2 linked regions of the Cohaesibacter gelatinilyticus genome follow. Each later gene encodes a partner of the first gene's protein in a complex. Links are inferred from orthologs where the notes say so. Each region holds a gene or a part of one and is shown in the gene's direction. Other genes may lie near its edges. The genes, in order: CRO57_RS20645 and CRO57_RS01305.

Region 1 (11,330 bases):
TATCAGTTTCAAGATCGGTCTTGATCTGTTCAAGCTCTGCAATCCGCTCCCTGGCTTGCGCGACCGAAGTGCGCGATTGTTCCAGCTGGCCTGCCTGATGCAGATAGTCATCGCCTTTGTTGGCAAGGGAGTTTTCCAGATCTGAAATGATTTTCTGATGATCCGTGATTGAGCTATTACGCTCTTCAATTGTTTGCTTGAGACGGTCAATTTTGATGCTGTTAAGGGTAAGCTGCTCGCGCTGGGATTCCACGGAGACTTCCAGTCGACGCTGGGTGATGGCCTGCTCGGCCCGCTGCATATCTTTTTCTGCCTGCAATTCACTGTAGCTGATCGGTATCTCGCCCAATACACGCTTTTCGGTGAGACGAACCGCACGGCGCCAGATCATGGGAACGACTACCAGCATCATCAAAATGGCGATGATGAAACCCAGCAAGATATATAAAGCAGATTCAATCAAGGGAAATGACCACCTATACCCGTATGCACCCGATAACAAGTGCTTAATCGATCCGAACCGAATCTTATCTTTGGTTTTACCAGTAGAGTGGACAAGGTGGAATAGTTAATCACTATTAACTATTCATTTTTTGGTCTTTTTTAGGGGAAAGACCGACAGTAATTTCTAATCAAAATACATTGTCTGCGAAACAAAAACCCCGTCAACAGATTGCTGACGGGGCTGAAACTGCATTCAAAGAGCAGGTTGGATCAGAACGGGTTCCAGGTCGGACGTTGACTGAATTTCAGATAACCGACATTGACGCCAAGCCTGGCCCCGACGCCTGAGCGGACAGGAACCACCAGAATTCCATTGTTGCCAAGGACGGTCAGACCAAAACCACCAACCAGATAGGCAGAGCCGTTGAAGCCGATATAACGACGATAGATGGCGCTGGTATCGGGCAGGTGATAGACAAGCATCATGGTGCGATTGCCGTCTCCACCAAAGTCCCAACCAATGGAAGGGCCTTGCCAGAAGACCTTGTGTTCACCCATGTTTTTGGTATAGAGCGTCCCCTCGCCATAGCGCAGGCCCGCTACAATGGCAGCGCTTCCTTCTTCACCGAGAATATAGCCGTTGGGTAGGCCATATTTGGCGAACGACCTTTCCAGAACAGAGGCAAGGCCACCGGAGACAGACCCAAAGAATCGTTGGCCAGCATCCAGTATTTCTGCATTCGAGTAGAAATTGTCATTTGGATTGATGTCATTTGCCTGTGCGCGGGCAGATGTGCTCAGCATTGTTGCCGAGATCACATACAGCATGGCTGCGATGAACAGGGTGGAGAAATATGCGCCAAACGTGCGGTGCTGAAACAGGGTCATGTTCGGTGTCCTTTGCAGGAAAAATTGCCATGGCGGGTGGATTCGAGCGAAGTTCGGAGCCGACAATATTTTGTTTACCATATCTTATGGATGGCTCTTTTTTCTTAACAGAATCCTTATTTCGACCAGTCTAGGGTTGATTATGATGAAAAAATGATATTCGGCGGACCAGAAGGAAGTTTCTTGTGGGCAGAGGAATATGACAACCGGAATTGGTTGGCTGTAAGGAAGAGTGGCATGAAGGCGATGCGAGGATCGTGGAGCAAGACTGGGCAATCGGTCCTGTTGATGATGAAGAAGGGCTTGTCAATTTGCCTGATGGTGTTCGTCTGTATTGCTGTTGATCTTTCTATCAATGTCAATGATGTAGAGGCATCGGTGCAATCGCGACGCGTTGTGATCGATCCGAATAGCGGACTTGCTATATGGGGTTATGACCCGGTGGCTTATCATACCGATCAAAAAGCAGTGAAAGGCAAACATGATTATGAGTTTGTCTGGAACAATGTGAGTTGGGTTTTCGCATCACAGGCCAATCTTGAAGTCTTCAAGGCAGATCCCGATCTTTATGCGCCACAATTTGGTGGGCATGGAGCTTTGGCCATGGCACGGGGTTACTTGTCTGCTTCCAACCCGAAGGTTTGGGCTCTTTATAAAGACAGGCTTTATCTTTTTTATTCTTTTCCAGCTCGGGCAGCCTGGGCCCAGGCACTGGAACAGCATATTCAACGTGGAATAGCCAGCTGGCAAAAGTTGGAACCCACTCTTACACGCTGATATAAAGGCATTCCTTTCCTTTTAGGGAGAGTAAGTCTGCCAAAACATCACTACTTTACATTATTTCATATGGTTTCTTGCCCAGTTTGAGTGGGCAAGATCAGTGAACCCTTGGCAGATGCCGCGTGGATGGTTAATTCTCATTAAGAGAGAGTGGTATTGATTCGTAAGAGTGAATGAATACCAAAGACATGAATCCAACCAGTTGAGGATGTAATGACTGCCAAGGACACCCTTTCCTCCATGGATCTGGCTGCTTTGCTCTGTAGCCGGGTTTGCCACGACATCATTAGCCCGGTTGGGGCGATTACAAATGGCCTTGAAGTGCTTGAAGAGGATAATGGCGAGGATATGCGTGCCTTTGCCATGGAGCTGATTACCAAGTCGGCTCATACCGCTTCGGCCAAGCTCCAGTTTGCGCGTCTTGCATTTGGTGCCGCCGGATCTGCTGGCGCTGAAATCGATACTGGCGATGCGGAAAAAGTTGCCAGTAATTTCATGGCAGGAGAAAAGGCTGACATGGAATGGGAAGGGACACGTGTCCTGATGCCCAAGAATCTGGTCAAGTTGCTTCTTAACCTTGTGCTAATCGGAACTTCAACAATTCCTCGGGGAGGTACCATTAAGGTTAAGCATGATGGGGACGCCCGTTACCCTACTTTCCTGTTGGTTTGCGAGGGTCGGAATGCACGTATTCCGGCAAGTCTTGATCGCCTGTTGCGTGGTAAACCTGCTGATGATCACGGCATCGATGCCCATGCCATTCAGCCTTATTATACCGGGCTCCTGGCGCGAGAAAGCAAGATGGATCTGTCGTTTGACTGGACTGACGACACAATTACCATTGAGGCCAAGCCGGTTTACATACCGCCTGCAAGCGAAATGATTGGTGTTGCAATCCCAGGTGAAGATGCTTGAATGAGTAACTAAGTATTTTCCCTAATTTATATGGTAAAATAATCAATAGGGTTATTGATAGGTTGACGTAAAAGCTGACAATTATTGTGGTTTGCTTCAGCCTATCTTAACCACTTGGTCCGACACTGAGGGGGAACAGCCGCGTGAAGTGGCAGGATTCCGCCAATTGTCAGGGTATGGATCATGGATGATTTGTTACGTGAATTTATCGAAGAAACCAATGAAAGCTTGGATGTCGTTGATGTAGAGCTTGTCAAGTTTGAACAAGAACCGAACAACGCTCAGATCCTCGATAACATTTTTCGACTGGTTCATACCATTAAAGGGACCTGTGGTTTTCTGGGCCTTCCTCGCCTGGAAAGTCTGGCTCACGCCGCAGAGACCTTGATGGGAAAGTTCCGCGATGGGGCCCCCGTCACCGAAGAGTCGGTTTCCATTATTCTGAAGTCGCTTGATCGCATTAAAGAGATCATGTCCGAGCTTGAAGCAACCGAAAGTGAGCCGGAAGGATCGGATGAAGACCTCATCGATCATCTGGACCGGCTGGCTGGCATTGGCAAATATGCCGGGCAAGCCGGTGCTGCCGAAGCGGATGCACCCAGTGCGGAAACCCCTGACGAACCCGTCGCTGAAGCATCGGAACCGGAAAGTTCTGAATCTGATGATGATAAGCCCGCCGAGGTTTATCAGGTTCTTGAGCGTGAACTCAAGGCAGGTGAAGTCTCGTTGGATGATCTGGAGCGTGCTTTCCGTGACGCTGATGGTCCCGAGGACTTTGATGTTGAGGCTAATGCTAAAGCGGCAGCTGAAGAGGCTGTAGCGGCCGCGGCCGCACAGAAGCGCTCTGGTGCCAAGCCGGTTGCGAAGAAGGAGCCAGTCAAGCCTGCGCCGAAAAAAGAACCAGAGGCGAAAGCTGCTGACAAAGAGACCAAATCTGTTGCCAATCAGTCCATTCGCGTGAATGTCGAGACGCTTGAGCATCTGATGACCATGGTTTCCGAGCTGGTTCTGACCCGTAATCAGTTGCTTGAAATTGTTCGCCGTCATGAAGATTCAGAATTCAAGGTGCCACTGCAACGCTTGTCCAATGTGACAGTTGAATTGCAGGAAGGCGTCATGAAGACCCGAATGCAGCCAATTGGCAATGCCTGGCAGAAATTGCCTCGTATCGTGCGCGATTTGGCCAATGATCTGGGCAAGCAGATTGATCTGGTCATGGTTGGTCAGGATACCGAGCTTGATCGCCAGGTACTGGAACTGATCAAGGACCCACTGACCCATATGGTGCGTAACTCGGCTGACCATGGGCTTGAAATGCCTGATGAGCGTGTTGCGATGGGCAAGCAAGCAAAAGGAACTGTCAAGTTATCTGCGTATCATGAAGGTGGTCACATCATCATTGATATTGAAGATGATGGTCGTGGTCTGAATACCGAAAAGATCAAGGAAAAAATTCTCAAGAATGAATTGGCGACCGAAGCCGAGCTTGAGAAAATGAGCGAGCAGCAGATCAACAAATTCATCTTTGCTGCGGGTTTCTCCACTGCCGAGAAAGTGACCAACGTGTCTGGTCGTGGTGTAGGCATGGATGTTGTTCGCAACAATATTGAAGTGATCGGTGGTTCTGTCGATCTGAAATCAACTGCAGGCAAGGGATCTGTCTTCTCGATCAAGATCCCGCTGACCCTGGCTATTGTTTCCAGTCTGCTGGTGGAAGCTTCTGGCGATCGCTTCGCTATCCCACAACTATCCGTTGTTGAACTGGTACGCGTTCAGAACAATTCCGAACATAAGATTGAACGTATCAAGGATACGCCTGTCCTTCGTTTGCGTAACAAGTTGCTGCCTCTTATTCATCTGTCCAATCTGCTGGGTATTGAAGAGAAGCGCGATGAGGAGATTGAACTGGATGATAATGGCTTCATCATTGTCATGCAGGTTGGCCCGCAAATCTTTGGTGTTGTGGTCGATGCCGTCTTCCATACCGAGGAAATCGTGGTCAAACCAATGGCGTCCATGTTGCGCAATCTGACCCTGTTCTCCGGCAATACCATTTTGGGTGACGGTAGTGTGATCATGATTTTGGATCCGAATGGTGTGGCTCAGGCCTTTGGTAGCCATGTTGGAACCGATATGTCTCAGGAAGTGGAAGAAGAAGAGAAAGCTTCCTTGCCGGAAGAAGAGAACAACAAGGTTTCCCTGCTTATCTTCCGTGCAGGCTCTGCCGAACCAAAAGCTGTACCGTTATCTTTGGTTACGCGTCTTGAGGAATTTGAAATCGACAAGATCGAATATTCCAATGGACGAGATATGGTTCAATATCGAGGCAGCCTGATGCCGTTGGTTCAGGTCAATAACTATATCGAGCGGAAGACCGAAGGCTCGCAGCCGATGTTGGTCTTCTCTGATGCAGGCCGCTCAATGGGGCTTGTGGTTGATGAGATCGTCGATATTGTTGACGAACATCTGGATATCGAGGTTTCCTCCGAGGTTCCTGGCATTTTGGGAACTGCGGTCATCAAAGGTAAAGCAACCGAGATTATCGATGTTGGTCACTTCCTGCCACAAGCATTTGAAGACTGGTTCCATCGCAAGGAACTGGACGAGGTGGCCTTGGTCAAGAAATTGCTGTTTGTTGATGACAGCTCCTTCTTCCGTAATATGCTTGGTCCGGTGCTGAAAGCTGCAGGTTATCAGGTTACTATCTGCTCCTCCGCTCAAGACGGATTGGCTGTATTGGAGCGTGACCCTGGTTATGAGATCGTGGTCAGCGATATCGAAATGCCCGAGATGAACGGTTTCGAATTCTGCGAGGCCATTCGACGTAATCCTGCGACGCGGGATATTCCGATCATTGCATTGTCGTCCCTGTGTACACCACAGGCTATCGAGCGCGGTCGTCGGGCTGGCTTCAACGACTATGTAGCGAAATTTGACCGTCCTGGGCTGATTGCATCGCTCAAGGAACAGAATGTTGAGCTGGGAGTAGCAGCATGAATGATCATACCAACAAAGAGCTGGATGGTGAAAACCTGGATGAAACCATTCAGTATGTAACCATCTATATCTGTGATCAGTTGTTCGGATTGCAGATAAGCCGCGTTCATGATGTTTTTGTTCCGGAATCCATGACACGGGTGCCGCTTTCCAGACCGGAAGTGGCCGGGGTACTCAACCTGAGGGGACGTATCGTTACAGCAATTGACATGCGTCGCCGGCTGGGACTGAAACCATTGGAAAACGTAGAGAATCTGATGGCGATCGGGATCGAATTCAAGGAAGAATCCTATGGTTTGATCATCGATAGCGTCGGGGAAGTTCTGGATCTTTCAGAGAGTTCCAAGGAATCCGTTCCATCCAATCTGGATCCTCGTTGGGCCGATATTGCGGCGGGTGTACATCGGCTGGATAGTAATCTGATGGTTATTCTCGATGTTGATCGTGTACTGGGCGATATGGTGGAAAAAATTAGTGTAGCTGCTTAAAGCGATCAGTCGGGATAGGAGTGAAGTAATGAAGAAATGTCTCGTTGTTGATGATTCCAGTGTGATCCGCAAGGTAGCAAGGCGCATTCTGGAAGATCTTGAGTTTGAGATTACAGAAGCCGAAGACGGCCAGGTCGCACTGGATAGCTGTGTTGACCAGATGCCTGATGCGGTTCTGTTGGACTGGAACATGCCTGTCATGGATGGTCTGGATTTTCTGGTTGAATTGCGCAAGCTGGATGGAGGAGATGATCCAAAGGTGATCTTCTGCACCACAGAGAATGACGTGGCTCATATTGCCAAAGCCATTCGCGCCGGAGCCAACGAATATATCATGAAACCTTTTGATCGTGAGATTGTTGAAGCGAAATTCCAGGAAGTTGGCCTGATCTAGGACTTTATATATTTCCAAGCCAGAGAGAGATTGAATGGGTCTTATGTCTGCAAATGCTGCTGCGGCTTCTTCGGCTGCGCGCCAGATTAAAGTGATGGTTGTAGACGATTCTGTCGTTATCCGGGGGTTGATAGGCCGCTGGATCAATGAAGATCCCGATCTACTACTGGTGAATTCACATCGCAATGGGCGTCTTGCGGTAGAGGATATTGCCAAGTCCAAGCCGGACATTGTTATTCTCGATATCGAGATGCCGGATATGGATGGTCTTACAGCACTTCCTTTGTTGCTTAAAACCTACCCTGCGACCAAAGTTATCATGGCTTCGACGCTGACGCGTCGCAATGCTGAAATCAGCTTGAAGGCGCTGTCGCTGGGTGCTGCGGACTATGTTCCAAAGCCGGAAAGCAATAGCCAGATTACCACTTCGACTGATTTTCGTCGCGAGCTCCTCAATAAGGTCAAAGGACTTGGCGGAATGCCACAACGGCCTGCACCGGGAGCAGGTGGATTTCGTGCCTCCCGACCAGCCGGAGCAACTGCGCCACAGCCCGCGCCGCGTCCAGGCGCCATGCGCGCCGAGACGGCCACAGCAGCAGGTGGTGCACGCCCGGTAGCCGCTGCGGCTGCTGCAGCTCGTGGTGCTGGAGGGATCGCCTTGCGATCCTTTGGCAGCGCCCGTCCAAGAGCTTTGTTGATTGGCAGTTCCACTGGCGGGCCTCAGGCTCTTGAAAAACTGCTTGGTGAAATCGGACCTCAAATGTCTGGTGTTCCGATACTGATCACGCAGCATATGCCAGTCACATTTACCGCAATTTTGGCTGACCATCTGGCGAGGGCTTCAGGCTCTCCGTCCGCAGAAGCGCAACATGGGGAAGTGGTCAAGGCCGGACAAATTTATGTAGCTCCGGGCGGAAAGCATATGGTGCTGGCAAAGCAGGCGGGACAGGTCGTTGTTCAGCTGAATGATGAACCTCCGGTGAATTTCTGCAAACCTGCTGTTGATCCATTTTTTGAAAGTGCTGCCAAGGTTTATGGAGCTGCATCCCTTGGAGTGATCCTGACCGGTATGGGCCATGATGGTGCTGCAGGAGCGCAGCATATTGTTGACGCCGGAGGCAGCATTATTGCTCAGGACGAGGCTTCCAGCGTTGTATGGGGCATGCCTGGGGCAGCCGCGCAGGCCGGGGTTTGTGCCGCAGTTCTGCCACTTGCGCAAATTGGCTCAAAAGTTACACGTATATTTAGAGGGGAACGGCAATGACACCACAAGAATATGCCTACCTTCAGAGCTTCCTTAAACAGAAGTCAGGGCTGGTACTGTCAAACGATAAGCAATATCTGATTGAAAGCCGCTTGATGCCTATCGCGCGTAAGGCGGGTTTGCAGACCATATCGGATTTGATTGCCAAATTGAAAACGCCGTCAGAGAAGGGATTGCAAAATCAGGTGGTCGAGGCGATGACTACCAATGAGTCCTTCTTCTTTCGTGATAAGACGCCGTTTGACCATTTCACCGAGACGATCCTACCCCATATGACGGCCAATCGTCCGGGTAAGAAAATCCGTATCTGGTGCGCAGCAGCCTCTACCGGGCAGGAACCTTATTCCCTTGCCATGTGTATCAAGGAAAATGCTTCCAAGCTGAATGGTGCGCGCTTCGAGATTATCGGGACAGATCTGTCCAACGAAGTTCTGGAAAAGGCCAAGGTCGGCTATTACAGCCAGTTTGAAGTGCAGCGTGGTCTGCCAGTGCAGTTCTTGCTGAAATATTTTACCCAACATGGTGAGATGTGGCAGGTTAATCCTGATATCCGCTCGATGGTGACTTATAAGCCATATAATCTGTTGGATAGCTTTACCGCTCTTGGTCAGTTTGATGTGGTCTTCTGTCGCAACGTTCTGATTTATTTTGATCAGACTACCAAGTCTGACATCATGAACCGCATTTCCAAACAGATGCCGGATGATGGCTATCTGGTGCTTGGTGCCGCAGAGACTGTGGTTGGTTTGAGCAATGAGTTCAAATCTGTTCCAGGCAAACGCGGACTGTATAGCACCGCTCGTGCTGCTGCTGCTGCGAAGCCTGCGTTGAATGCCGTTGCTGCTGGTGGGGGGATGCGTCCTTCTGCTGCAGTTGGTGGGACACGTGCGGCTGTCGGTACGGGAGCTACACGTCCAGGTGCTGCCAGTGCGGGATCTGCTGCTGGCGGACTGTCTCGACCTGGCATAACCAAACCAGCAACCAGTGGTTTAGGATCCAGTGGCGCCAGCCGTCTGGGAACATCTCGTCCCGGATCAACTGGATCATCCGGCTCAACCACTCGGCCTTCGGGCGCTGGATCGCGGTTTACCAGCTTGAAAAAATAATGGATCTTACTACAACGATATGATCAGGGCGTCTGGGGTTCTCAGGCGCCTTTTTGCTTTGCTGGTATGGCCGATTTAGCGGATTGCGTTCAGGTGATTTATTGCGAATGCGCGATTGTGATGAGATGATTGGTTGGTCGACCAAAGCCGTTCTCACGATTGTTGAACGACTGAAAAAGATTTTCACTTCATGTTTTGAAGCGAGTCCTTATCTGAAAAGTGCGTCAACTTTTCCAAAATACTCGATTATCATCACCAAAGTATTGTGTGCCTTCCTGGAGAAAGTTGGCAAAGCAAAACCCGCCATGCGAGCAAGGCGGGTTGCAATCTCGTGAGGGAACCAGGAACTTCAGGCGAAGTCAGGCGCTTTCTTTCAAGCCCTCTTCATCCGGTTCGCGCAGCACATAACCACGGCCCCAGACAGTCTCGATATAATTTCGACCACCGGTAGCTGTTGCCAGTTTCTTGCGCAATTTACAGATGAATACATCGATGATTTTCAGCTCTGGCTCGTCCATGCCACCATATAAATGGTTGAGGAACATTTCCTTTGTAAGGGTCGTACCCTTGCGCAGGCTGAGCAATTCCAGCATCTGATATTCCTTGCCGGTCAGATGCACGCGCTGACTGTTGACTTCAACAGTTTTGGTATCCAGATTGACGGTCAGTTCGCCGGTCGTGATCACGGATTGTGCATGGCCTTTGGAGCGGCGCACAATTGCGTGAATACGAGCAACCAATTCGTCTTTGTGGAATGGTTTGGTCATATAGTCGTCGGCACCAAAGCCGAGGCCACGGACCTTGTCTTCGATTCCGGCCAGACCGGACAGAATCAAAATTGGAGTTTTCACCTTTGAGACGCGTAACGTTCGCAGCACCTCGTAACCGGACATGTCCGGCAGGTTCAAATCCAGAAGTATAATGTCATAATCGTACAACTTGCCAAGATCGATGCCTTCTTCACCAAGGTCGGTGGTGTAGACATTGAAACTTTCGGACTTGAGCATCAACTCGATGCTCTGTGCCGTGGCGCTGTCGTCCTCAATTAGCAAAACTCGCATGCCAATCCCCTCATCTTGCCTTTCCTGGGCTTGGAGCAACCTGACTTTCTGCAGGTGCTAAGGACCAAATCACATCCCAGTAAAAAAGCTAATGCATAATGGTTAACAAATCCTGATTCCATCATGCAAGCCTTGTCTGAAACTTTACCAAAAAAAAGTGGTATCTATTTGAATACTAGGTAAAATTTTCCTAGTACGCGACTTAAAGTTTCACTTTAAGAAAGTCTGCTAAGTGACTCTCTTGACTCGGCAACATATTAAGCATTTCAACTGGGCAAAATTTACCTTTATGAATCCTATGGATTTATAATTAACCATACGGGTAAACGAATCGTTACGATGGGACAGAATCAGTAAAGGTTTGGCAATGGTGCAGGATTTAATTGGAAAGCTTGAAGATGTAACACCGCGCCATTCTTACGGGCGTGTTTCCTCAATTCAGGGGCATCTGGTTGAAGTTGTTGGCCCTTTGTTTGAGATGAGTGTGGGGTCGATGGTATCGATCAAGAGTCGCGACCATGATCCCATCCTGTGTGAAGTTGTGGGTTTTGCCAATGACAAGGCCCTTTGTTTGCCGTTTTCGGAGCTCGAGGGCATCCGAATGGGATGCCGGGCCGATTTGTTACCTGCAGCGAGCATACGTCCGACTAAAGGATGGTTGGGCCGTGTTGTTAACGCTTTTGGTGATCCAATCGATGGTAAAGGTCCACTCCCACGTGGCCATGTAACGATGCCTTTGCGTGCCAAACCTCCTGCTGCGCATGCCCGAACCCGAGTTGGCAGGCCCATGGATTTGGGTGTGCGGGCCATTAACTCTTTCATCACGCTCTGCCAGGGACAACGTATGGGCATCTTCGCCGGGTCTGGTGTTGGCAAGTCAGTGCTTCTTTCCATGCTGGCTCGAAATGCCTCATCGGATGTGAATGTCATTGGTCTGATTGGTGAACGTGGTCGCGAGGTGCAGGAATTTATCGAAGATGATCTGGGGGAGGA
Region 2 (10,846 bases), on another replicon or contig:
CTCGCGGGCGTCCGTTAAAGACGCCGATCACGCGAAGGCCGGGCCAGTAATTCGACCTATCAACCCGCCGGGACGTAAAATTTGTGAACCGGGAAGGGGCGCAAGAAGATAGATGCCCGTCATTTGCCTATAAGCCTTGGTGTGCATGTTTGCAGTCATCCTCTTCGGATGGCCTTGCCATATCTGCGCGGACATTAATTCAACAAAAACCCAAGGGCAACCCCAGTATCAAGGATAATGGGCGGGCAAAAGCTGGAGAAAGGGAAATAGATAAAAATTACCTGCTATCAGTTGAGTGAAGAGACAGGTGATGTCCCAAAAGCTGTCTGCAAGGCACCATTAGGTGTTGGCAATAGTAGGGATGAAGGTGGGAACTGCTGTTGAAGGTGGTTATATTGCTCATCAGGGCGAGGTCAGAGCGCCCGATCTTGAAATAATGCCTGATTGATGAACAAGGAGAGGGGGAGAGAGAAATTACCCTCTCTTATAATATATTGCGTTTATAATATATTGCGTTCTTTTCGTTGCTTGGTCAGCTCATCCAGCAACAGAGAGAAGCTATCAAGTGGCCAGGTGATAACTCTACGACCACTTGCTTCGGGTAAATCCAGCTCCAATGCATCGCCTTCACGCCAATCGGCTAGAATGATTTCGGCAGCTTGTCCTTTGATCTTGCAGCTGTTGCCGCTGCAATCCCCCAAAGACATGATCTTCGCTTCACCATTCTTACCGCGAATGGTTGCTTTGACGTCGGAAAAATCCAGGTCTGCTTCAAGATTGAACAGCAATTGCGGAATTCTTGATCCCGTGCTTTCTTTTTCATAGGTCAGATGCAAGATGGCAGCACGAAAATTCGGGTCTGGGCTGTAAACATCGACCAACTGGCCATAACAACGCGCTTGCGCCTCGCCTGAAGCTTTGTCACAGGTCAGATCCCAGGCACCATCATAGCTTTTGTAAAATTCGGTATTTCGGCTTTCCAGTTTTTGTCCGAAGAGTGAGAAACCGCCAGCAGCGAAGAAACCACCGCCCGCCACAAAAAGGCCAGCCAATGCCAAAAGCCAGCTTTTCCGCAAGCGATAAGGCACAGAACGAGAGGGAGGGCCGGAGGGTTTTGGCGAATTGGCGATAGTCATGGGTTTAGTCCTTGAAAGCAACAGCAATGGTTGCTCTACGGATAGTCAAACCGTGACAAAAAAGGAAATCACCTTCGAAAACAAAAATGTGAGCAGATGAGAGAAAACGCCATTGAACAATTTGGCTTGATGGATTTTCAATCGTTTGAGATCCCACCCCATAAGGTTGTTTCCAAAGGACTAAGAGCTGCCGCATCAGACAGAATGGCTCTAGCTTGCGCACTATCTTCATCCATCTGCAGGATCAGCGTATCCAGACTGTCGAATTTTTCTTCCCCACGCAGATAGTGATACAGTGCAACACGAACGCTTTCATCATAAAGATCATCTTCAAAATCAAAGACATGAACTTCGAAGATTGGAGCGCCATTGTCAAAGGTCGGACGTCGACCATAACTGGCAACTCCGTCGTGAACTTGGCCATTGGATCGCATCAAACGTACCGCATAGACACCTTCTTTAAGACGACTATTGTCCGCCAGTTTCAGATTGGCAGTCGGATACCCCAGTTTGCGGCCATTCTTTTCTCCATGAACAACGGTGGAGGTAAAGAAATAGCGATAACCCAACAATCGGTTGGCCGGATGGGTTGCTCCATCTTCCAGGGCTTGACGAATGCGTGTGGAGGAAACAGCATCGCCGGTGCGGTCAGCCTTCATATCAACGATCTTGACGCCAAAGCCGTGCTTATGTCCCTGCTCACGCAGAAAATCCGGGCTTCCTTTACGATCTTTGCCAAAGTGAAAGTCGTAACCGGAAATGACTTCACGGGCGTCTAGCGCCTTGATCAACATATCTTCAATAAAAGACTCTGCTGATTGGCTGGCAAACTCTTTGGTAAAATGAAGCGAAATCATGCCGTCGAAACCCAAAGCTTCGGCCAGCAAAGCTTTCTCATCATGAGGTGTCAGTCGAAAAACCGGATTGTCGGGGCGAAAAACACTGCGTGGATGGGGTTCAAATGTCAGCATGATTGCCTTGACGCCCAACTTGCGCGCTTCTACCAGGGCATCTTCCAGAACCGCCTGATGCCCTTTATGCATGCCATCAAAATTGCCGATAGCCACCACGCCACCACGGACCGAGTCAGGTAAGGGGAAAACAGGCTGTTTCAAATCGACAAACGTGTGGGCAGACGCCATTGGCCGGAGCTCCCAGGCAAAGACATAAGGGGTTGGAAATATGTGGCGCGACGTTGCCCAAAAGCAACGATAAGGTCAAGATATTTTCTGATACAGAACAACTATCCCCCGCCAATCTGGCATTTGCTGCCTTTATCTCATGATTCAACCTCAAACGGATCAACGATACAGCTAAATAGCGAGCGTCTTTTCACTATACAATTTGGTGAAGACAGGATAGGGTCGCCTTATCAAATAATCTGACACATCTATGCGATTATGGCGTCTGCTTCTTCCAGGATTATTCCTGAGCATTCCCCCAGATCAAAAAGTTGCGTCGGATCTCCATGACTTGGTGAGACTATGCATAAGAGTGAAAACCAGAGGCCTGATGGCGTCGATGGTGGTACGGATATTGCCAATGGTGATGCTGCGATTGGAAGGTCGCAAGACACCCTGAGCTGGGGACAGGAATTCAAGGCAACCTTCATGCTTGCCTTGCCTTTGGTGCTGACCCAGTTAGCCCAAATGGCCTATTTTACGACTGATGTGATCATGATGGGATGGCTCGGAAAAGATGCTCTGGCTGCCGGATCACTTGCGACGGCCCTGCTTCATCCAATCCAGCTTTTCGGGATTGGCGCGCTAACAGCTGTCGCGCCCATGGCGGCGCAGGCCATAGGTGCCAAGGACTATACCTCGGTGCGCAGAACAGCCCGTCAAGGGCTGTGGCTCACCATCATTCTCGGCGCTTTACTCATTTTCTTGCTGTTTCAAAGTGAATGGATTTTTGCTCAAGTGGGGCAGGAAAAAGAGATCTATCTCCAATCCTCGTCCTATCTTTATTATGCGTCCTGGAGCCTGTTTCCCGCTCTGGGAATTGTAGCTTTGCGTGGTATGGTCAACGCCCATAGCGAAGCAGCCATCATTCTCTGGATCACTATCACCGGCATATTCATAAATGCTTTGGGCAATTATGCGCTGATGTTCGGCAATTTTGGTTTCCCCAAGCTGGAGTTGGTCGGAGCCGGGATATCTACCTCCTTCGTAAATCTTGTGGGTTTCACGCTGTTGATCAGCTATGTCGCTGTCAGCAAGACCTATAGTTCTTATAATCTCTTCACGAATTTTTGGCGTCCCGATTGGCCACGCTTCATGGAGCTGTTGAGGGTTGGTGTGCCGATTGGTTTGATGATTACCACCGAAGTAGGCATGTTCTCTGCTGCGACCGCATTGATGGGGTGGTTGGGGCAGGACGCTCTTGCGGCTCACGCGGTGGCCCTGCAATGTGCAGCGATTGCCTTCATGGTGCCTTTGGGACTTTCACAAGCCACAACCATTCGTGTAGGTCTTGCTCAAGGAAGTCATAATCCTTTGGGCGTGAAGAGAGCTGGGTGGATTTCCATCGTTGCTGGAACTGGCTTCATGCTCTTCACCGGTGCACTCTTCATTGTCATGCCGGAAACCTTGATTGGCTTCTATATTGATAAGAGCAATCCTGCCAACACCATTCCTTTTGCTCTGGCTGTCAGCTATCTAGCTGTTGCAGCTCTATTTCAATTGGTGGATGGGGCGCAGGCCATGTCGGCAGCTGCACTGCGTGGTCTTGGTGACACCAAGGTACCCATGATCGTCGGGATCATCGGTTATTGGGGATGTGGCATGGCCACCAGCTATTATCTTGGCTTTGTATTGGATTGGCAGGGCGTTGGGATCTGGGTTGGCTTGGCGGTCGGGCTGGCCTTTGTCGCTGTGGTGCTTACCTCTCGCTTCGCCTTGCGAGAGCGCTATGGTCTTCTGCGATATTGATCTTTAAGGGGCATGTTTCAAAAAATCCCGCCTTGCTGATCTAAAAGTAAGGCGGGATTTTTTTAAACCTTGCGGAGGTCGATCACTCAGCAGGTTTTTTGACTGCCTTCACCTGAGCTTCACCCTCTAATACAACGGTTTCGCCTACACGAGCCACACATGCCAAACGTACCCGGCGGCCCCGATCTATCTTCTCTTCCACTTTGACTTCGATTGTCAGCTCATCGTTTGGTTTGACCGGCGCCTTGAAATTCAGTGTCTGGCCAATATAGATGGCACCGGGTCCCGGTAAGCGCATTCCCAATATGGCAGAAAACAGGCTGGCGGTATAAAGGCCATGGGCAATACAAGAGCCAAATTGGCTGTTTGCGCCATACTCCTTATCTATGTGAATGGGGTTATAGTCTCCGGAAACTGCAGCGAAAGCTGCGATGTCAGCATCTGTTACGCAATGAGTAAATCTCTCGGTTTGGCCGACGCTCATATCCTCATAATAGACGGTGCGGGCTTCTACGCCGCTCAAAGGAGCTGTCATATTTTTCTCTTCCCTGTTGAACTCTCTATTCTGGCGTCACTGGCCAGAACTGAATATGTTGCGTTGCAGCATGGTCAGATTAGGCCGCAGTTCCAAACGCCACAAGTCTTGAGTTGATTAAATGAGGCATTCTTTCGAATAAGAAAGAGCGTCAATATGAAGGAATTTGACTGGATTGGTGATTGGTTACTCTCATGGTTTTTTAGACAATCATTTTTATAGAGCCGCAGCAGATAAGGGTAGAGCAACTCTGCAAGAGGAAATCTTTGTTTCGATCACACTTGTTTTTGGTTAATGAATGTCAAGGTTATCAAAGACTGAAAAAATCCCTACAAAGCTCTTAAATTTCCCGAAATTTCAGGCTATTTAGCCCAAAAACGAGACATTTTTACATAAAGGCCAGTTTTCTTGATTGTGGCAATTAACCGCTTTTTTAACTCCTTAGGCTAGATTGAGGCTTGGGTGACAGGAGGCCGAAAGAGCTGACAACCCAGTAAGATCTATGACAATAAATAGGTGAAAACCCGTAATTAAGCGGGACACAGTGTGAGTTTGGAGTGAACTTATGGCCCTCGATCTTTCTATGCCGGTACTGGTAGTGGATGACTACAAAACCATGATCCGGATTATCAAGAACCTGCTCAAGCAGTTGGGTTTTGAAGATGTTGATGATGCTGCAGATGGCACCGAAGCCTTGGCCAAGATGCAGGATCGTCGCTACGGTTTGGTTATTTCCGATTGGAATATGGAACCAATGACTGGTTATGAACTGCTCAAGCAGGTTCGTTCAAGTGAAAGTCTGTCCAAGACACCATTCATTATGGTGACCGCAGAATCCAAAACCGAGAACGTGATTGCAGCGAAAAAGGCTGGTGTGAACAATTACATCGTGAAGCCGTTCAACGCAGCAACCCTGAAAACCAAGATTGATGCCGTCTTTGACAGCTAGGTCTTGAGGGTCATATTGCCAGACAATATGAACGGGCCACAGCTCCGGGCATGAAAATGCCCGGTTGGCTGGCTGATATTCGGTATGGGTAAATGCCGATGATCACTTGCAGGATGAGGCGACCCATGCGCCTTTCTCGCATGATTGGCCCCACTATTTGGTCAGGCCGTCTGTCATGTCCAAGACATGCAGGAAGCCATTGGCATTGATGAGCACTTGATGAATATCGAATCGCAAGGCTGTACGCCTTGAGATGTGGATCACGCATATCTGCATAAAGAATGATAAAGACCGCTATAAGTGGCGATAAATCAGCTAACTGGAAGAACTGGGGTAGACAACATGGCACAGAGCGAAAATTTGGCTGCAAAGACAAATATTGAGCAGATCGTCAAATATCTTGAGCAGAACAAGACGGATGATGTCTCGCTAACCGACATCATGTCCTTGGCTGAAGTGATGGCGAAGAGTCTGGATGCCCATGTTGAGGCAATTGATCAACACGCCTATTCTGAGTTTTCTGCAATAGCTGCAGAAATCACCAGCATGAAACAGGAAATTGCTGCCCTTTGTCCAACAGACATGCGCAACAACTCCATTCCTGATGCCGGGCGTGAGCTTGATGCAGTGGTGGATGCTACTGAAAATGCGACCAATACAATCATGGGCGCTGCAGAAGAGATCATGTGTGCCGATCCTTCCGATGCGGATGCCTATTCTACACTGGTGAACGACAAGATTATCGAGATTTTTGAAGCCTGTTCTTTCCAGGACATCACTGGACAGCGTATTTCCAAGGTTGTGCGCACGCTCAATCTGATTGATGAGCGGGTATCAGGCTTCATTGAGCGCCTTAAGGTACAAGACCTTGATGCCCCGCAGATGGAAGAAACCGAAGAAGAGCGCCGCCGTCGCGAATTAATTCTGCATGGCCCCCAACACAGCGGGGAAGGTGTCGATCAGAACGATGTTGATCAGATGCTCAATGACATGGATTTTGACTCAATTGATGCTGAAGAAGAAAAAAAATCAGATCAGTCAGAAATTGATAATCTATTTGCGTAAAGGTGAACGAAATCAACCTGTCGGTGGCAGATATATTTATTTGCAACTTATCTGAACTGATCCACGCAGGCGGGCAATCTCGTTTTGAGGGCGGCCAAGGATTTGGTTGCCAAGTGGGGTGAGGACAGTATTGTGGGTTTCGGATTCTCCATTACCGAAGATCTCAAAAAGCATATGTCGGATGAGAAATTTCTTGTCGCATATGATGCCTGGATGTCATGGAAAAGGGAGCAAGGCAAGCTCCCTGAAATCGGCGGCATGGAATTGGCCGAAATCCAGCTTACACGCAATCAGCAAGCACGTTTTTCCATAGATGAGCGCGGAGAATGGTTCTGTACGGACTTTGCTCCTGGGATGGTAGATTTTACGGGCTTTTCTCTAGCTGGCCAGACATTGAAAAGTGGTGGTGAGGCATTTGCCAAAGTTCACATAGACAATTGTGAATTGGCAATGAGCAAACAACTGCCGGTCTATACAACATTCAAAGCTATCAAGGCCGTGCATGTAGCTCTTTGGGAAGTGCTTTACCTGCCGGTTCGCTCGACCGACATCAATGAAGACGAAGTGATTGCCATCCTTCAACCTGTTGTCTATCGGCAGAATTATCTCGAAGAACTCCTAAATGCTCTGCCTCACGGACTGATGACTGTGGTGAGGCACCCGGTTGATGGACAAAGAGAACAACAATTCCAGGTTATTGAATGCAATCGTCCCATGTCCAATATGATGCGTAAACGCATGCGTGACATCGTGGGGATCGATTTGCCAACGCTTTGGCCAGAGGCTGATCAAGAGGCGTTGGAACAAGTTATGGTCTCTGTTCTGGATGATGGAATCGCCCGCAATTTCAACGCGTACTACACCTTGGATAGTGAAGTCAGAAACTGTGAAAGCCGTATTACTCAATCTCCATGGGGATTGACCGTCTATACTTGGGATACGGGACCGCAGGACTAATGGTTCAAGGTTATACAATAGCTATGTCGAATTGCTGCTCAAGGTATCAAAGCCAGAGATTGATAATGAAAAACCCGGTACTTTTGAGAGACCGGGTTTCATTGTGGTGAGCAATCAATCAAACAGGTGCCGTTTTCACCCATACGTCCAGATAATCTGGCCCAGTCATGCCTTCCGGCGTGTCCAAGTGATGTCGCCGTTTGGATCCTCGATGTCATAAGATACGCCATGATGCCGTGGCACCATGGCCAGCGTATCGACGAGAAAGATACGCCATGATGCCGTGGCATCATGACTAGCGTATCGACAGGCAAACAGTGACATCCTTACATGTTCGGATAGTTTGGTCCGCCCATGCCTTCCGGCGTGGTCCATGTGATATTGCCGTTTGGATCCTTGATGTCACAAGTCTTGCAGTGGACACAGTTCTGAGCGTTGATCACATATTTGACCTCGCCTGGATTGGCATCATCTTCCATCCATTCATAAACCCCCGCCGGGCAGAAGCGGTTGGAAAGGCCAGCATAAACATCATGTTCAGATGATTTCTGCAGTACTTCGTCACCCAGCTTGAGGTGGATCGGCTGATCTTCCTCATGGTTGGTGGAAGACAGGAAGACAGAAGACAGGCGATCAAACGAGACTTCTCCATCTGGTTTTGGATAGTCGATCATCTTGCACTTTGCCGCAGGCAAGGTGCTTTCAGCGTCAGTCTTGCCATGTTTCATGGTGCCAAATGGTGACCAATTGAACAGCGTGTTGCACCACATGTCCAACCCGCCAAGAGAGATGCCAAGTACGGTACCCAGCTTCGACCACAGTGGTTTGACATTGCGAACCTTATACAGATCTTTGCCAATTGGACCATCACGCCATGCCTCTTCATAGGCGATAAGATCATCGTTGGAGCGACCTTCACCAAGAGCATCAACCAGCTTTTCAGCCGCCAACATACCGGAATTCATGGCATTGTGGGTGCCCTTGATACGAGGCACATTGACAAGACCAGCGGAACAGCCAATCAAGGCACCACCGGGGAAAGAGACTTTCGGAACGGACTGATAGCCACCTTCTGTAATGGCACGAGCACCGTAGGAGATACGTTTGCCGCCGACAAAGGTGTCCCGTACAGATGGATGTTGCTTGAAGCGCTGGAATTCTTCGAACGGAGATAGATATGGATTCTTGTAGTTCAAATGCAGAACAAAACCGACGACAACCTGATTATTCTCCAGATGATACAAGAAGGAACCACCACCTGTTTTCATATCCAATGGCCAACCGAAGGAATGAGTGACAAGACCTTGATCATGTTTCTCGGGATCAATCTCCCAAAGCTCTTTGATGCCGATACCAAATTTGGCTAGATCACAGTTTTTGTCCAGCTCGTAATTGGCAATGATTTCTTTGGCGAGTGACCCGCGTACACCCTCGGAGATCAGGGTATATTTGCCGCGCAGTTCCATGCCGCGCATGAAAGTATCTTTGGGTTGACCATCGCGTCCCACACCCATGTCACCGGTGGCTACACCGCGCACAGCACCATTGTCGTCATATAATACTTCTGCAGCGGCAAAGCCGGGATAAATCTCAACGCCCAGTGCTTCGGCTTTTTCTGCCAGCCAACGACAAACATTGCCGAGTGAGACGATGTAATTCCCATGATTGTTCATCAATGGTGGCATGGTGAAGTTGGGCAACGTAAGGCTACCAGCAGGACCAAGCACCCGGAATACATCCTTCTTGACCTCGGTCTGGAAGGGATGGGAGCTATCTTCGCGCCAATCAGGCAGCAATTTGTCGAGGCCAACCGGATCGACTACCGCACCAGAGAGAATATGGGCACCAACCTCGGAGCCTTTTTCCAGTACAACGACGGAAATCTCGGTGCCTTTTTCCTGAGCCAGCTGCATGATGCGGATCGCTGCTGACAAACCTGCTGGCCCGGCACCGACGATGACAACGTCAAATTCCATATATTCCCGTTCGGGAAGGGCTGTATCGGCAGTCATCAAAAAGGTCCTTTCATTAGAGGTCGGATGGTCCGAAGTCTTTTCAACCACATAATGAGGCGTACAACAAGTCTATTTGATCATTGTTCATCGCCTGCTATAAAGAATGCTTTAGCGCAAAGAGATATCGGAATCCACGTGCCAAATTCTCCCAATATGGTGACATCTGCTCATGATCTGGCTGAACTCATACGATGGTATGATGCTCTTGGCGCAGATTGTCCCTTGGACGAAGATCCCCAGAACCGTTTTAAGGAGACGGAACGTCAGATTGCCGCTCGTCAGCAGGCCAAGGCGCATATTCAGGCCTCTCCCAATGCTGCGCCCAATATTGGGTGCGGAAATTCCGCTCATTCTCCTCACAATTTTTCTGCAGGTGCATCACTGGCACCTCATCCATCTCAGACGGATCCACAAGGCGTCAATGCAACCACTTCGACGTTTACGTCAAAGTCAATGAATAATCAATTCCCCAATTCGGATAGGTCTGCAGAGGCACGTGCGCCAAATGGATCTGGGGACACTCATCTCGGTGCACCAGCTCTGGCTGGCATGGGACGACAGGTTGAAGAAGCCAAAGGCCGGGCGCAGCAGGCACAGAACCTGGATCAATTGCGCCAGGCATTGAGCGAGTTTGAAGGTTGCAGCCTGAAGTTTTCAGCCAAGTCTCTTGTCTTTGGTGATGGTAATCCAAATGCCAGCCTGATGTGCATTGGTGAAGCGCCGGGCCGGGAAGAGGATATTCAAGGACTTCCCTTTGTTGGGAGGGCAGGGCAATTGTTGGACAAGATGTTGGCGGCCATTGGGCGAGACCGCTCCAGTTGCTACATCACCAATATCCTGCCATGGCGTCCACCAGGCAATCGGAAACCAAGCCTGAATGAAAGCGAGATGATGCGTCCTTTCATTCATCGCCATATTGAGTTGGTAAATCCCGATATTCTGATTTTTCTGGGAGGCACAGCTGCTCAGCAATTGCTGGTAAGCAAGGACGGTATCATGCGCCTGCGCGGGCGCTGGAAAAGCTATACCATCGCAGATCCATCCGGCCAGAACCGACAAATCCCGGCAATGGCGACCCTGCATCCTGCTTTTCTGCTAAGAACACCAGCGCAAAAGCGGGCTGCCTGGCATGATCTTCTGGAAGTTTCCAGCAAACTTCGTAATTCATGATAGCTGAACGCCTGTGCTTTCATGGTAGAATAGGTGTCGGAGAGCTTTCCGCCAGATTGTCAGGCTGAATTGACTGCTCCTGGAAGTCC

What was found.
Region 2: the proteins of CRO57_RS20645 (region 1) and CRO57_RS01305 are in contact, whole or in part, in a solved structure (PDB 1A0O), measured with the Escherichia coli proteins. The link is inferred for Cohaesibacter gelatinilyticus from one-to-one orthologs.

What each region holds. Positions count from the first base shown.
Region 1 is NZ_OBEL01000006.1:224,368-235,697, reverse strand. Bases 2,847-6,224 are described here. They hold CRO57_RS20645 (hybrid sensor histidine kinase/response regulator), read left to right. Parts: upstream 2,847-3,210; coding sequence 3,211-6,024; downstream 6,025-6,224. Other genes in these bases: CRO57_RS20640 (chemotaxis protein CheW), read left to right, coding at 6,021-6,224; chpT (histidine phosphotransferase ChpT), read left to right, coding at 2,847-3,027. Also shown: CRO57_RS20665 (coiled-coil domain-containing protein), read right to left, coding at 1-463; CRO57_RS20660 (DUF1134 domain-containing protein), read right to left, coding at 715-1,332; CRO57_RS20655 (YHS domain-containing (seleno)protein), read left to right, coding at 1,570-2,109; more of chpT, read left to right, coding at 2,326-2,846; more of CRO57_RS20640, read left to right, coding at 6,225-6,512; CRO57_RS20635 (response regulator), read left to right, coding at 6,541-6,906; CRO57_RS20630 (protein-glutamate methylesterase/protein-glutamine glutaminase), read left to right, coding at 6,941-8,170; response regulator transcription factor CtrA, read right to left, coding at 9,636-10,337; flagellar protein export ATPase FliI, read left to right, coding at 10,708-11,330. UniProt on the Escherichia coli protein: Involved in the transmission of sensory signals from the chemoreceptors to the flagellar motors. CheA is autophosphorylated; it can transfer its phosphate group to either CheB or CheY.
Region 2 is NZ_OBEL01000001.1:285,377-296,222, forward strand. The notes cover bases 3,965-6,858. They hold CRO57_RS01305 (response regulator), read left to right. Parts: upstream 3,965-5,166; coding sequence 5,167-5,550; downstream 5,551-6,858. Other genes in these bases: CRO57_RS01295 (MATE family efflux transporter), read left to right, coding at 3,965-4,066; CRO57_RS01300 (MaoC family dehydratase), read right to left, coding at 4,149-4,601; CRO57_RS01310 (protein phosphatase CheZ), read left to right, coding at 5,893-6,615; CRO57_RS01315 (hypothetical protein), read left to right, coding at 6,748-6,858. Also shown: CRO57_RS01285 (hypothetical protein), read right to left, coding at 501-1,136; CRO57_RS01290 (bifunctional riboflavin kinase/FAD synthetase), read right to left, coding at 1,274-2,278; more of CRO57_RS01295, read left to right, coding at 2,621-3,964; more of CRO57_RS01315, read left to right, coding at 6,859-7,572; CRO57_RS01320 (electron transfer flavoprotein-ubiquinone oxidoreductase), read right to left, coding at 7,899-9,584; CRO57_RS01325 (uracil-DNA glycosylase), read left to right, coding at 9,723-10,757. UniProt on the Escherichia coli protein: Involved in the transmission of sensory signals from the chemoreceptors to the flagellar motors.